Regions from separate parts of the Enterocloster bolteae genome, predicted to be linked through region 1. Evidence: predicted binding sites of a transcription regulator. Region 1 holds the regulator's gene; each other region holds the start of a gene.
The links. Region 1 encodes Rex, which represses fermentation and respiration genes when NADH is low (regulators of the CRP and FNR family bind a similar motif). Its sites were predicted from a motif close to ATTGTTAANTANTTAACAAT; they were not measured.

Region 1 (5,052 bases):
AGACTGCGCAGGTAGCCGTCCCCGTATCCCACGGGAATGGTGGCCACACGCATGGGACGGTCCGCCACAAAGGTACCCCCATAGCTCACAGCCGTACCCGGCCCAATGGTCTTTATGTATGTGATAAAGCTCTTAAGCTCCATGGCAGGAACCAGCTTCACCCTGTCCCGGGCCACCTCGTCTGATGGGTACAGGCCGTAAATAGAGATTCCGGCGCGCACCATATCCAGTCCGTTGGAGTCCAGCCCCTCCACAATACCGGCGCTGTTGGAGCAGTGGCGGATCGGGATATCCACCCCACGGCTGCAGAGCATTTCACAGAATTCCCTGTATTTCTTATACTGTGCCTCATAAAATGCCTTGTCCGCCTCGTCTGCCCTGGCAAAATGGGTAAACATACCCTCAATGCATATTCCGGGAAGCCTGGATATACGGGCCGCCTCGTCTGCCGACGCCTCATCCGGCGTCATTCCAATCCGGCTCATGCCCGTATCCACCGCCAGATGGATGTTTGCCCTGGCGCCGTTCTTTACAGCTGTTTCAGACAATTTCCCCGCCTCCTCATACCGGAACATGGCAGGGCGTATATCGTACCGGACCAGATCCTCAAAACGGCTCTCATGGGTCACGCCCAGTACCAGAATCATCTTCTGGATGCCGTGGCGGCGCAGGATAATCGCCTCGTCAATGGTGGCCACCGCGTACCCTTTTACGTAAGGATCAATGGCCCTGGCCACCGGAACTGCCCCGTGTCCGTACCCGTCTGTCTTTACCACCCCGATCATGGAAGCGGAAGGAGGCAGACTGTCCTTCATTGCCCTCATATTGGATTCCACCGCATCCAGGTCAATGGATGCGTAAACTCTGCTGTAAGAATTCATTGTTGTTGCCTCCTGTGTCACGGGCCTCTGTTCCGGCCCATTTTCAATCTCATTTTATTATTTGGCGCGGCGGAACGGATGCTGCACCGCAGTTGTCACACCTTGGCTGTCACGCCCTGGCCGTCACACCATGACTGTCACACCCCAGCCGCACACCATGGCCATCACACCCCAGCCGCACACCATGACTGTCACACCCCAGCCGCACACCATGACCGTCACACCATGGTCATCACACTGCCAACAGCATCCGCCAGTTCCGAAGCCAGCAGGCTGTGGGCGCCGCTTTTAGAGGCAGCCGCGTCCCCTGCCCGTCCATGAAGATATACACCCAGACAGGCCGCCTCCTCTTCCTCCATGCCAATGGCTATCAGACCTGCTATGATGCCTGTGAGCACGTCGCCGGAGCCTGCCTTTGCCATGGCGCTGTTGCCGCTGGAGTTGATGTACAGGTTCCCGTCCCGTCCCGCAGTCACAGTGGCGGCGTCCTTTAACACGCAGGTAAGGCCGTAGCGGCCCGCATACTCCAGGGCCGTGGCTGCCAGGTTCTCCTTAATCTGATCGATTCCCTCCCCTGTAAGACGGGCCATTTCTCCCAGATGGGGCGTCACGATAATGTTCTCTGTATAGTAGGAGGTAAGATATGGATGACCCGCTATGGCATTCAGGCCGTCGGCGTCAATGATGACAGGCACGAACGCGCTGGTCAGTATATCCTCCACCAGATATTCCACATAGGGTCCGTTTCCCAGTCCCGGTCCCAGCACCACCACGTCAGCCCATTCCATCTGGGCTTCTATCATCTTCCTGAATTCATCCCTGCCCTCCATGAGCTGGTCAGGGGTGTAGGTGGCTATGATGGCCTCAGGCAGGCGTTCCTGGAGAATCTGACGGTTTTCCTCCACCGTAAGCAGTTTTACCAGTCCCGCCCCTGTCCTGTATGCGGATAAAGCGCTCAGGTAGGCGGCCCCGCACATATTCTTAGAGCCTGCCACAATCAGCACCTTTCCAAAGGTTCCCTTGTTGGAATAGGCAGGGCGCCTGGGTATCCGTTTCAAATCATCATCACTGTAGGTAACGGCAAAATCTCCTGCCGCCGTCCCCTCTGCTTCCTTCACCGCCTCCAGGGCCTGTCCGGGAAATCCGATATCAGCCACCTCCACCCGGCCCGCGTACTCCCGGCCCGGATACAGGGCTGTCCCGGTTTTCTCCCATCCAAAGGTAACCGTCAGGTCCGCCCACAGGGCTATGCCCATGACAGTTCCCGTATCCCCATGAATGCCGGAAGGCACATCCACCGCCACAGTGCTGCGGATGGACTTGGACGCAAGCATTTCGATACACTGCCTGTAATCCCCCTCCACAGGGCGGCTCAGTCCCACGCCGAACACCGCGTCTATGAGAAGGCCGCATTCTTCCTTCTCCCCCTCCTGCCACGGCAGAGTGAAAAGTCCCACGTTGCCTGCAATCTTAAGCTGCGTCCTGAATTCCTCTGTTCCCTTATCCGGATTTCCCACCAGAAATACACGCACCGGATATCCTTTTAGATGAAGCATTCTGGCTGCCGCCACACCGTCGGCCCCGTTGTTGCCGGTGCCGCACACCGCCCAGATTACATCCCCCTTTTCCCACAGGCGCTCCGCTGCCAGGGCCACCTTAAGAGCTGCCCGCTCCATCAGGACCAGGGAGGGGATTCCTATGGTGTGGATGGTGTATGCGTCAATGGCCTTCATCTGTTTTCCCGTTACCAGCATCCTCATTTGGCTGTACCTCCTTTATCCTTCCTTCTCCCACTGCAAACGCCATGGCGTATTCCCTTGTATTGGTGATGGACACCTCCAGACGCTCCATTCCCATCTCCTGAAACCGCTTAAGGGCCCCTCTGTAAAGGCGGACATAGGGTTTTCCCATATCATCCCTGAGCACCTCCACGTCGATGGGCATGAAGGTCCGAAACCCTGTCCCCAAAGCCTTGGCAACCGCTTCCTTCACAGCAAAAGAGCCGGCCAGCTTAGAGGCGGACCCCTTTGCTTGCCGGCTTTCCATATCCGTAAATGTACGCACCACAAAATAATCCTTTTTACAGGCTTTTTCCATGCGTCTGATTTCAATTAAATCTGTTCCAACTCCAAGTATCATGGTGCTGTCTTCCTAAACATTTACTTTAACGCGTTCTTTTTCTCCTCCTGCAGGTCATACATGCTGCTGACCCGGTAGGAAAGACGCATCAGGCTCTCGGACAGGTGCACATTCTCCACCACCACATCCTCCGGTACCACCAAATCCGTATGGGCAAAATTCCAGATAGCCCTGATTCCCGCGTTTACCAGGCGGTCCGCAATCTCCGGCGCCTTTGTCTTCGGGATGGTCAGAGCAGCAATCTGAATCTCATTCTCCCTGATAAACGTTTCCAAATCATCCACGGAGCGAATCTCAATCCCTCTGATGACCAGGCCGATCAGTTTGGGGTTAATATCAAACATTCCCCTGATAACAAAGCCCCTGCGCTCAAAATTCGTATAGTTGGCAATGGCCTGTCCCAGGTTTCCTGCTCCGATGATGATCACATTGTGCTGTCTGTCAATCCCAAGTATTTTGGCGATCTCTGAATAGAGGTACTTAACATTATAACCGTAGCCCTGCTGGCCGAATCCGCCGAAATTATTCAGATCCTGACGGATCTGAGACGCGGTCACTTTCATTCTGGCGCTCAGCTCATTGGAGGATATGCGCTCCACACCTTCCTCTATTAATTCACCTAAATAACGGTAATAACGGGGCAGCCTGGATATGACTGCCTTCGAAATCTCCTTGCGTTCCATGATGTATCCACCTTCCCATTGTGCAATTCTGTCAAAACCTTAATAGTTCTATTATAAACACACGTCAAAAAAATGTCAAACCGTTTACATATGTTCTTGAAAAAATCGTCTCCGTATATTATACTTGGGAGAGCTAAATATGTCGTTTTTAAAGGAGTTTACCATGATTTTATCATGCAGCAATATAAGCAAATCATTTGGAGAGAAACATATATTAAAGCAGGTTTCCTTCCACCTGGAGGACCATGAAAAGGCAGCCATTGTCGGAATCAACGGCGCCGGCAAGTCCACTCTCCTCAAAATCATCATCGGGGAACTGGCCTGTGACGAGGGGTGCGTGGCCCTGAGCAAAGGGGCCTCCATCGGCTACCTGGCCCAGCACCAGGACCTGGACAGCGAGAGCACCATCCACGACGCCCTGCTGGAGGTCAAGCGCCCCATCCTTCAGATGGAAGAACGCATCCGCTCCCTGGAACTGGATATGAAAAGCGCGTCCGGCGAAGGTTTAGAAAACATGCTGGAGGAATACAGCCGCCTGACCCACCAGTTTGAGCTGGAGGGCGGTTATGCCTGCCGCAGTGAAATCACCGGCGTATTAAAGGGCCTTGGCTTTGCCGAGGAGGAATTTTCAAAGCCCATCAACGCCCTGTCCGGGGGCCAGAAAACCCGCGTATCCCTGGGCAAGCTTCTGCTGACCAAGCCTGACATCCTGCTCCTTGACGAGCCCACCAACCACCTGGATATGGAATCCATCGCCTGGCTGGAGACATACCTTAAGACCTACAGCGGCAGCGTAATCATCGTTGCCCATGACCGCTATTTCCTGGACCGGGTGGTGACAAAAATCGTGGAGCTGGACAATGGAACCGGGACCGTGTTCAGCGGCAATTACACGGCCTACAGCGACAAAAAAGCCATGCTTCGGGACGCCAGAATCCGGGCATACTTAAATCAGCAGCAGGAAATCAGGCACCAGGAGGCCGTCATTGCCAAGCTTAAATCCTTTAACCGGGAAAAATCCATCCGCAGGGCCGAGAGCCGGGAAAAGATGCTGGATAAAATCGACCGGCTGGAAAAGCCCATAGACATCGACGACTCCATGGATATCCGGCTGGAGCCGGATGTGGAAAGCGGCAAGGATGTGCTTACCGTTACCGGCCTGAGCAAGTCCTTTGACAGCCAGACCCTGTTCACAGACGTAAATTTTGAAATCAAGCGCGGGGAACGGGTGGCCATCATCGGCAACAACGGCACCGGCAAGACCACTCTCCTTAAAATCATCAACCAGCTGCTGCCCGCCGATGCCGGCGAGATACGTCTGGGCTCCAAGGTGCACATCGGCTACTACG
Region 2 (5,052 bases), 2.6 Mb from region 1:
AGATGGGCTATACCCATGTGGAGCTGATGGGCATTGCAGAACATCCATTTGACGGTTCCTGGGGATATCAGGTGACGGGATACTTTGCCCCCACCTCCCGCTATGGCACACCGGAACAGTTCATGTATTTCGTAAACTACCTGCATAAAAACGGCATAGGCGTCATACTGGACTGGGTTCCGGCCCACTTTCCCAAGGATGCCCATGGCCTGGCTGACTTTGACGGAGAACCCCTTTTTGAATATGCGGACCCCAGGAAGGGCGAACATCCGGACTGGGGCACCAAGGTATTTGATTACGGTAAAAATGAGGTCAAGGACTTCCTCATCAGCAATGCGCTCTACTGGGTGGAACAGTACCACGTGGACGGCCTCAGGGTGGACGCGGTGGCATCCATGCTGTACCTGGACTACGGACGCCAGGAAGGCCAGTGGGTCCCCAACAAAGACGGAGGCAACCAGAACCTGGAAGCCATCGAGTTCTTTAAGCACCTGAACACAGTAGTCCAGGGGCGCAACCACGGTGCTCTTGTCATTGCCGAGGAATCCACCGCGTGGCCAAAGGTGACGGAGCATCCCGAACAGGACGGGCTGGGCTTTACCTTCAAGTGGAACATGGGATGGATGCATGACTTCCTGGAGTACATGAAGTTAGACCCCTATTTCCGCAAATATAACCATCACCGCATGACCTTCGGACTTACCTACTTTACAAGTGAGAACTATATCCTGGTCCTTTCCCACGATGAGGTGGTTCACCTGAAATGCTCCATGATTAACAAGATGCCCGGCCTGGGCAGGGACAAGTTCTCCAATCTGAAGGCCGGTTACACCTTCATGATGGGCCATCCCGGCAAGAAGCTCCTGTTCATGGGACAGGATTTCGGCCAGCTCCATGAATGGGATGAAAAGGTTTCCCTGGACTGGTACCTCACAGACGAGGATGACCACAGGGAGCTTCAGAACTATGTAAAGGACCTGCTCCATCTGTACAAAAAGTATCCTTCCCTTTACCGCCAGGACAATGACTGGAATGGTTTCCAGTGGATTAATGCCAATGACGGCGACAGAAGTATCTTCAGCTTCATCCGCCGGGATGAGACAGGTAAGAAAAACCTGATGTTCATTATAAACTTTACTCCGGTGGAGAGACCCGATTACCGTGTAGGTGTCCCAAAGCGCGGCAGGTACACCCTGCTCCTGGATAACCACGGAGCTTATAAGGCAGCAGAAGCTCCCTGTTTCTCATCCTCTAAAAGCGAATGCGACGGACAGCCCTATTCCTTCTCCTATCCTCTTCCTGGATACGGAACTGCAATCTTCCGTTTTTAAGAAATGTTATTAAGAAATATGTACTTTTTAATGCCTAAAAGTACGTTAAAAATTTATCAAATTGGGTATGTACTTTTCAGTCATGTTGTAGTAGAATAAAGGCAGTGCGATGGATTACCTGTCGCAGCACCGTTTATAATGTGTGGAAGGAGAGTATAGTTATGGCAAAACAATTAATTTCCAGTAGCGAAACAAAATCCGTTTACCGTGACGGAAGCACTGCCATCAAGGAATTCTGCGAAGGCTTCCCAAAAGCCGAGGTCCTGAATGAAGCCCTGTGCAACGCACGTGTGGAAACCATTGAAGTCCTGAATGTTCCTAAGGTTCTGGGGGTATCTGTAATTGATGGCAAATGGTCTATTACCAGGGAATTTGTGGAGGGCAAGACCCTTCAGCAGCTGATGGAAGAAAATCCCGACAAGACAGGGGAGTATCTGGAGCAGATGGTTGATTTACACCTGTTGATTTTTGCCCAGGCCTGCCCACTGTTAAACAAGCTGAAGGAAAAGACCATCCGCGCCCTTAAATCCGAGGAACAGCTGGATGAAAACCTGCGCTATGAGCTGCTTACAAGGCTGGACGGCATGCCAAAGCACACCAAACTGTGCCACGGAGATTTCTGCCCATCTAATATCATCGTAGGCGACGACGGCAAATGGTATCTGGTTGACTGGGTACATGCTTCCCAGGGCAACGCAAGTGCCGATGTAGCCAGAACCTATCTGCTTCTGAGCCTGAAGGATAAGAAGATAGCTGATATGTACATGGATCTGTTCTGTGATAAAACGGGCACAGAAAAGCGTTATGTACAGGGCTGGCTCCCCATCGTGGCAGCTGCCCAGCTGGCTTACAAACGTCCTGATGAAAAGGAACTGCTGGAAAGCTGGATTAACGTATTTGATTATCAGTAAAATCCGCCTGCACATGGAAAAAGGAGGCGCCGGAAGATATCTTCCGGCGCCTTTTTTCCAAAATCTTCATGGTTATAATGACCAATAAACAAGATTTATTCCACAATATTTTCAAATATTTTACAATTTGTTCGTGAAATATTTATCATAATCCTTCTATCAAATTCCATTTTTTTCCTAAAATTATATTTCTTCCTCGAAGCCAAAATCCTGAGATATGTCTCCGGGTTCCCCAGACGTTTTGTCCGCCTTAAACTCAACTCTCTTTACCGGGAATGACACAACAGCCTTAAACAGATCCCCGTCTATAACCACCTGGAACTCACCGCCCTGAAGCTGGGTCAAATCCTTGGATATGGATAATCCCAGACCGCTTCCCTCCGTGGCCCTGGACACATCTCCCCTGACAAAGCGCTCGGTCAGCTCATCCGGACTGATATTCAGTGATGATTCGGAAACATTCTTGATTGTAAATATGGCCTTGCCGTCCTCGTCCAGCACATCCACATAGACCCGGCTGTGCTCCATTGCATACTTCACTGCATTGGTATAGAGATTTTCCAGGACACGCCACAGGCGGCGTCCGTCAGCCTGAATGATAAGCACCTCATCCGGTATGTTGGAAACCAGCTCCAGCCTGCGCATGGCAAACCGCTCCTCAAACTCACCGTTGGTCTGCTGTACCAGCTCTACCAGGTCAATATCCGATATATCTAACTTCATATTGCCTGAACTGGCCTTGGATGCCTCCACCAGGTCCTCTGTCAGAGTCTTAAGGCGCTGAGACTTCTGGTCCAGCACTTCCAGGTATGCGGCAATCTTGGGATCCTGTATTTTCTCCCGTTTCAGAAGGTCCACATAATTGATAATGGACGTAAGAGGAGTCTTGATGTCATGGGATACATTTGTTATCAGGCTTGCCTTCAGCCGCTCGCTCTTAACCTGCTCCTGAATAGCTGAATCCAGACCGCTGCTGATATTATTGAGATGCTCTGCCATGTCCCGCTCCTTGCCTGACAGGCGGGAGGTATCAATCTGATAGCTGGTATCCCCCTGGGAGATAGTGCTGACAGCCATGTCCAGCACATCCCTCTGCACTGATTTTTTAAACAGCTGATGGTATATCCATCCATCCAGTCCCAGGTACAGCACCACGAATACATAGAACATAATCTGGTAGCTTATCCTGTTCTCCTTATAGAAAAAGAGGAAAATCAGTCCCCACAGCATACCTGCGTTAAATCCTAAAAACAACAGGTAGCAGAACCCGGTGCCCACTGCATAGCTGACTCTACCCACATAGTCCTTTGAAGCTTCCAAAGCCCTTTTTGCGAGGCTGTTGCTCCACAAGGTCCTGGCCTTATACCTGCGCAGCAAATCAAAGCCGCACAATACAACGCTCCCGTACACAATGACCAGTTTAATCATCTTATTCCAGTAATTCCATTGTTCATTGGGAGCAAACAGGCTGAACAGCCGGATACCCACATACCTTCCTATGTAGATAAACACCGCTGTGGCCGCCGCCCAGAGAATCAGGCATAGTTCCGTGTGAATCTCGTCAATAGGGAACAGGCGTATTTCCGTGCTTCCGTCCGTGGTGTGGCCTGACATAAGCATCAGCATGGCCAGTGTAACCACACATCCAAGGCCTCCCAGGATAACGCTTCCCATGCCCAGAATAAACTCGTTTCTGGCTTCCTTATATGCCTTTGCCTCTATGGAATACGCATCCGTATTTGGGTAGCTGGTGTCCACGGACAGGACCATGTAATTCTTATCGTTTTTATAGGGATTCCATATCTCCAGAAGCGTGGCCGCATTGGCAGGAACCGTGGCCATGTTGGTCTCCATACGGATGGTATTTCCCGGCACAAAGAGGTATTTCCCGGTGCCTATTATGTCCTCCATGGTCTTATCCGGCACATTGGTGGATACCTTTGTAACCCCCTTGTTGCTTGTGTACTGGATACGGAAATTCAGGTTGGTGTCGTTCTCTATGTAATTATAATATATGGTGTAATATTCACTCAGATGGACCAGTATATCAAGGGCCAGATCCTCCATGGTCATCCTTGGAGCATCTCCTGCATCCGCATCCACAAAATCCGGATTATAGCTCTGGAAATCCACGGTTATCTCTTCCTCGTCATCGTCCATGGAAATAGGCGACCCGGCCAATTGGAAATTCTCATCCAGATAATATCCCCTGGTCTTGATGTAGCGCACAATCCGGTCCAGAGTCCACTCCGTCCCCTGCTCCCCCGGTCCATTGCTGACCCTTACAATGACCTTGTGCATATCCAGCTTTCCGTCAGTCTCAAACATATCCTTATAACCCACATAGGTAAATATGCGGTCGATATCCTCTGTCAGCTGTTTGTCAAACTGAGGAGAATCCTCGTATGCATCCTCATATATCCACTTTACACCTTTTCCGTAATTGGAATTAAGGTACATGGCACTGATCCCGAATACGGACATAGACACAAAAATAATATGGAACAGGGTCAGGAACAGTTTCCTCCGTCTGAACTTCCTCTTTTCATCTGTCATGCAACCACCTACTGCTTTTCTATCTTATAGCCTACGCCCCATACCACCTTCAGGTACTTTGGCTCCCTTGGGTTAATCTCTATCTTTTCACGGATATGGCGGATGTGCACGGCCACTGTATTATCCGCGCCAATGGCCTCCTCATTCCATATCTGCTCATAAATCTCATCAATGGAAAATACTTTTCCCGCATTCTTCACCAGCAGCAGCAGAATATTGTACTCGATGGGCGTCAGCTTGATGGCATCGCCATC
Region 3 (5,052 bases), 2.4 Mb from region 1:
CAGGTTCTTTAATACGGGCAGCCCGTCATAGGATTTGGAAATATGTTGCAATTCCAGGGTCATTCCATACACGCTCCTTAATGCTTTATTTTCTTTAGCAGATAAAGAAAAAAACGTTCAAACAATGCGCTGATTATTATGATGACAAAGGTCCAGGCAAATAGCCCGGCCGTGTCAAGATACAGTTTGGAGTAGTACAGCTGTTCTCCGATGGAACCTTCCGGTATGCCGATGACTTCCGCGGCCACGCCGGATTTCCAGCTCATACCAAGAGCTGTACGGCACCCGTTTACAAGGTATGGAAGGAGGGCTGGCACATAGATATAGTGGATGCGCTTCCACATGGGCATACGGAAAACTCGGGCCATTTCCAGCAGTTTTTTATCCGTGTGTTTCAGCCCGGACAGAGTGCTCACATAGACCATGGGCACCACCACCAGAAAAGAGGTGAATACTGCCAGGTTGCGGGAGCCAATCCATATCAGTGCCAGGATAACAAAGGAGGCAACCGGAACAGATTTAATCAGAAGCATGACCGGGTCCAGCAGCTCCTTTACCAGGGGAAAGAGGTAGGCCAGGCTTCCCAGGAGGATGCTTAGGGCAAAGGCCCCCAGGAATCCAAGACTTATCCTGGCAAAGGAATTCAGGATGGTGGCCCAGAAGGCCGGGTCCGCCGCCTGTTCTGCCAGGGCCTTTACCATGTCCAGAGGGCCTACGAATATAATATTGTTGTGTATCAGGAGATTGGCTGTCTGCCATACTGCAATCCAGAACAGCCAAACCAGATATTTACGTATTCGTGTGATGTGATTTGTAGGTTGATTCATGAGGGATGTCTCCGCAGTTAGGGGTTAGGGCATATAGTAAAAATCATCTCCGGGCATCTGTCCGCCGATGGATTTTGGGTCCTGTTCATGTAAGGTGGAGAGGTAACCGCTCAATGCGTCCTTCATCTCCTGACCGGTCAGACATACAATATTACAGTAGGGAAGGGCTTTCTGGGCAATGGGGGCTTTTTCCACAATACCCTGCTCAGCAATCAGCCTGGATGCATCCTCCGCATGTTCTGTGGCAAAAAGGGTGGAGGCCTCATGGTCCTTTATGAAGTCTGCAACAGGGGAGCGGTTTTCCCTGAGAAAATCGCTGCGTACCAGGGTAACTCCTGTCACCAGCATGCTTCCGGTGTCCTTGTTCAGCATGTTCCACTGTTCTGTTAAATCCAGCACTGTTTTTAGGTCAGGGTTCTGGATGCAGGCAGCAGTGGCAAAGGGCTGCGGCAGAACTCCGATGGCGCTGGAATCCTGTTTTAGCAGGGACGCCACTTCTGTGGCCTCGGATTTGAACTGAAGGTCCACATCAGATGTAGAAAGACCATTTTCCTTTAAAAGGTAATTCATGACGTATTCAGGGGTGGTTCCCTTTCCTGTCATATAAATGGTGCGTCCCTTTAAGTCAGCCATGGAGGAAATGGAATCATCTGAGGCAACCACATAGAGGACACCCAGGGTGTTGATATCCAGGACCGTGATATTTCCCTGGGTCTTGGCGTAGAGTACACTGGCAACATTGGCAGGCAGCAGGGCGATATCCAGATCGCCGTTTGCAATCTTGCCCACCAGTTCATCAGCCTTGCCGGCCATGGTAAATTCATAAACATTGGAGGTCTCGCCCCTGGAAGCCTTGTCCATCAGGGATACAAGTCCCATGGAGGTAGGGCCTTTTAGAGAGCCTACACGGATGGCTGCCTGACAGGTCAGCTTGTTTTCATCAAAACCCGTGTTCAGTTCATCGCCGGAACCGGATTCAGAGGAGGACACTGCGCCGGAAGCGCTTTCTGAGGCCTGGTCCTGGGAGGCTTTTTCACCGTTCTGGTTTATGGTCTGTGCGTCGGCCTGGGCTTCCGTCTGTGTCCCGGCCTGGGCTTCCGTCCGAGCCTCTGTGGCAGGTGTGCCTGAGGTGCTCTTGCCGCATCCGCCCAGCACCAGGGAGATACCCATAAATGCTATTAAAAGTAAAGAAACATGTTTTTTCATAGTACTTCAACTCCTCTCGTAAATATCATTAACTATAGCACAACAGCCCTGTCTTTTCTATAAAATATTTGAGAAATATTATTGATATAAATATCACAATGTGAGATAATGAAGCCATGGTTTGGGGTGAGCCCATAATACACGCAGATAGTGGAGGAATAAGGGATGAAAGTAACGATATGTATTGGAAGCGCCTGTCATTTAAAGGGATCCAGAGAGATTATCAGTAAGCTCCAGAAGCTGGTGGATGAGAACGGCCTGTCTGATAAGGTGGATTTAAACGGTGCGTTCTGTTCCGGAAATTGTGACCATGGAGTGTGCGTGACGGTGGAGGGCGAGTTGTATTCCCTGAAGCCGGAAGATACAGAAGAATTTTTTGAAAATGAGATAAAGGGGAGACTTTGATTATGGGCATGGAAATCATAGATTTCAAAGCCACAAAGTGCAAACACTGCTATAAATGCGTCCGCTACTGTGGGGTAAAGGCCATCCAGGTCAAGGATGAGCGGGCGGTCATCATGCCGGACAAGTGTATCCTGTGCGGTCACTGTCTGAAGATCTGTCCTCAGTCAGCAAAAACCCTTAAGAGCGACCTGAACATGGTTCGCGGATTTTTGCGCGAAGGCATGCGTGTGGTGGTGTCCATAGCACCGTCCTATATGGGTTTATTAAAATACAAGACAATCGGTCAGGTGCGGGGGGCTCTGCTGCGCCTGGGATTCGAGGATGTGAGAGAGACTTCCGAGGGAGCTGCTTTTGTGACGGCTGAGTATACGAAGCTTCTGGCAGAGCACAAGATGGAGAATATTATAACCACATGCTGCCCAAGTGCTAATGACCTGGTGGAAATCTACTATCCACAGCTTATACCCTGCCTGGCACCGGTTGTGTCTCCCATGATTGCCCACGGAAAGCTTTTGAAGGAAGAACTTGGATGTGATGTGAAGGTCGTGTTCCTTGGACCGTGTATTGCCAAGAAGAAGGAAGCCATGGACCTGAGGCATGAGGGCTATATTGATGCTGTATTAAATTTTAATGACATAAACAAATGGCTGGAGGAAGAAGACATCGTAATCGGGGACTGTGAAGACCGGCCATTTACCGCATTTGACCCAAAGGTAAACCGCCTGTATCCTGTGACCAACGGCGTGGTGAATTCCGTGCTGGCTACCGAGGAGAAGGGGGATGGATACAGAAAGTTCTATGTCCACGGGGAAGACAATTGTATTGATTTGTGCAAGAGTATGTCCCGGGGAGAAATCAAGGGCTGTTTTATAGAGATGAATATGTGTTCCGGCGGCTGCATCAAAGGCCCCACGGTAGATGAGGAGTTTATATCCAGGTTTAAGGTTAAGCTGGACATGGAGGAGAGCATCTGCAGGGAGCCGGCTGAGGAAACGCAGATGGAGCCGGTATGGGAAAATGTGAATTTCAGGAAGCAGTTCGAGGACCATTCCCCCAGGGACCCCCAGCCTACGGAGGAACAGATACGGGAAATCCTGCGAATGACCAACAAACTGAAGCCGGAGGATGAGCTGAACTGCGGCGCCTGCGGTTACCCTACCTGCCGTGAAAAGGCCATTGCCGTATTCCAGCACAAGGCAGAGGTAAGCATGTGTATCCCGTTTATGCATGAAAAGGCGGAATCCATGGCCAACCTGGTGATGGAGACTTCACCCAACATCGTACTGATTGTGGGAGATGACATGCGCATCATGGAGTACTCGGATGTGGGCGAGAGATATTTTGGAAGGACCCGTTCCCAGGCATTGCAGATGTATCTGTATGAACTTATCGACCCAGTGAACTTCCAGTGGGTATTTGATACACACCAGAACATCCACGGCAAGCGGGTGAATTATCCGGAATATAATCTTTCCACCCTGCAGAACATTGTGTACATAGAAAAGGAAAATGCAGTCCTGGCCACCTTCATAGACATAACCCGTGAGGAGGAGCTGGCCCAGGAAGAATATGAGAGAAAGCTGGAAACCATAGATCTGGCCCAGAAGGTCATCCACAAACAGATGATGGTGGCTCAGGAGATAGCAGGTCTGCTGGGAGAGACAACAGCCGAGACAAAAACCACCCTGACCAAGCTGTGCCACTCCTTGCTGGAGGATGGCAGCGATGCCGGGTATGCCGGGGGAGAAAGAGAGCGGGAAATTCCTGGCGTACAGCTGGGAAGCGGAGCCGTGCCCTTAAAGGGTGTCATGACAGCCGGGGGCTCCGGCGGAGCGGAAGCCGGACAGATATCAGGAACCGGGCCGGCATCAGAACCGGCATCAGGAGCCGGGAATCCGGCAGATAATGCCGGTGAACAGAAAAAGCCTACGGGGTATGTCCATATAGGCAGCGCCAATCCGGGCGGGGGAAAGTCCGGGTATGTCCATCTGAGCAATGTGGATTTAAAGAAACCAGGCGGCAACGGAGGTAAATAATGGGAATTACAGTGGATGTTGCATATAAAAGCCTGAACAAGTACACCGAAATCCTGTGCGGGGACAAGGTAGAGCTTTTGCAGACCGAGGATTCCAACATCATGATTCTGGCGGACGGTATGGGAAGCGGAGTCAAGGCCAATATCCTGTCCACGCTGACCTCTAAGATATTAGGAACCATGTTCCTTAATGGGGCTACCCTGGAGGAGTGTGTGGATACCATCAGTGAGACTCTCCCCATCTGTCAGGTCAGGCAGGTGGCTTATTCCACCTTCAGTATACTGCAGGTATACCACAACGGGGATGCGTATCTGGTGGAATATGATAATCCCGGATGCATATTTATCCGGGACGGAAAGCTTATGCAGATTCCGAAAAATGTACGGGTCATGCAGGGCAAGGAAATCAATGAATACAGGTTCAAGGTCAAAAAAGGCGATGCCCTGATTCTCATGAGCGACGGCACCATCCATGCAGGGGTGGGTGAACTGCTGAACTTTGGATGGCTGTGGCAGGACATTGCGGACTATGCAGTGAGACAGTATCCTCTGACCGTGTCGGCCATGCGTCTGGCCGCC

Region 2: CGC65_RS01555 (phosphotransferase family protein) is a predicted target of Rex. The motif match lies at 1,373-1,392, and genes of this name have one in related genera.
Region 3: CGC65_RS24265 ((2Fe-2S) ferredoxin domain-containing protein) is a predicted target of Rex. The motif match lies at 2,114-2,133, and genes of this name have one in related genera.

What each region holds. Positions count from the first base shown of each region.
Region 1 covers NZ_CP022464.2:2,886,613-2,891,664, reverse strand. Annotated here, with positions in the region: gene alr (alanine racemase) at 1-881, opposite strand, end outside; gene CGC65_RS13420 (bifunctional ADP-dependent NAD(P)H-hydrate dehydratase/NAD(P)H-hydrate epimerase) at 1,100-2,641, opposite strand; gene acpS (holo-ACP synthase) at 2,601-3,020, opposite strand; gene CGC65_RS13410 (redox-sensing transcriptional repressor Rex) at 3,041-3,703, opposite strand; gene abc-f (ribosomal protection-like ABC-F family protein) at 3,867-5,052, shown strand, end outside.
Region 2 covers NZ_CP022464.2:306,317-311,368, reverse strand. Annotated here, with positions in the region: gene glgB (1,4-alpha-glucan branching protein GlgB) at 1-1,331, shown strand, start outside; gene CGC65_RS01555 (phosphotransferase family protein) at 1,493-2,242, shown strand; gene CGC65_RS01550 (sensor histidine kinase) at 2,426-4,798, opposite strand; gene CGC65_RS01545 (response regulator transcription factor) at 4,807-5,052, opposite strand, start outside.
Region 3 covers NZ_CP022464.2:5,268,680-5,273,731, reverse strand. Annotated here, with positions in the region: gene CGC65_RS24280 (ATP-binding cassette domain-containing protein) at 1-63, opposite strand, end outside; gene CGC65_RS24275 (ABC transporter permease) at 78-827, opposite strand; gene CGC65_RS24270 (ABC transporter substrate-binding protein) at 852-2,033, opposite strand; gene CGC65_RS24265 ((2Fe-2S) ferredoxin domain-containing protein) at 2,199-2,438, shown strand; gene CGC65_RS24260 ([Fe-Fe] hydrogenase large subunit C-terminal domain-containing protein) at 2,441-4,474, shown strand; gene CGC65_RS24255 (SpoIIE family protein phosphatase) at 4,474-5,052, shown strand, end outside.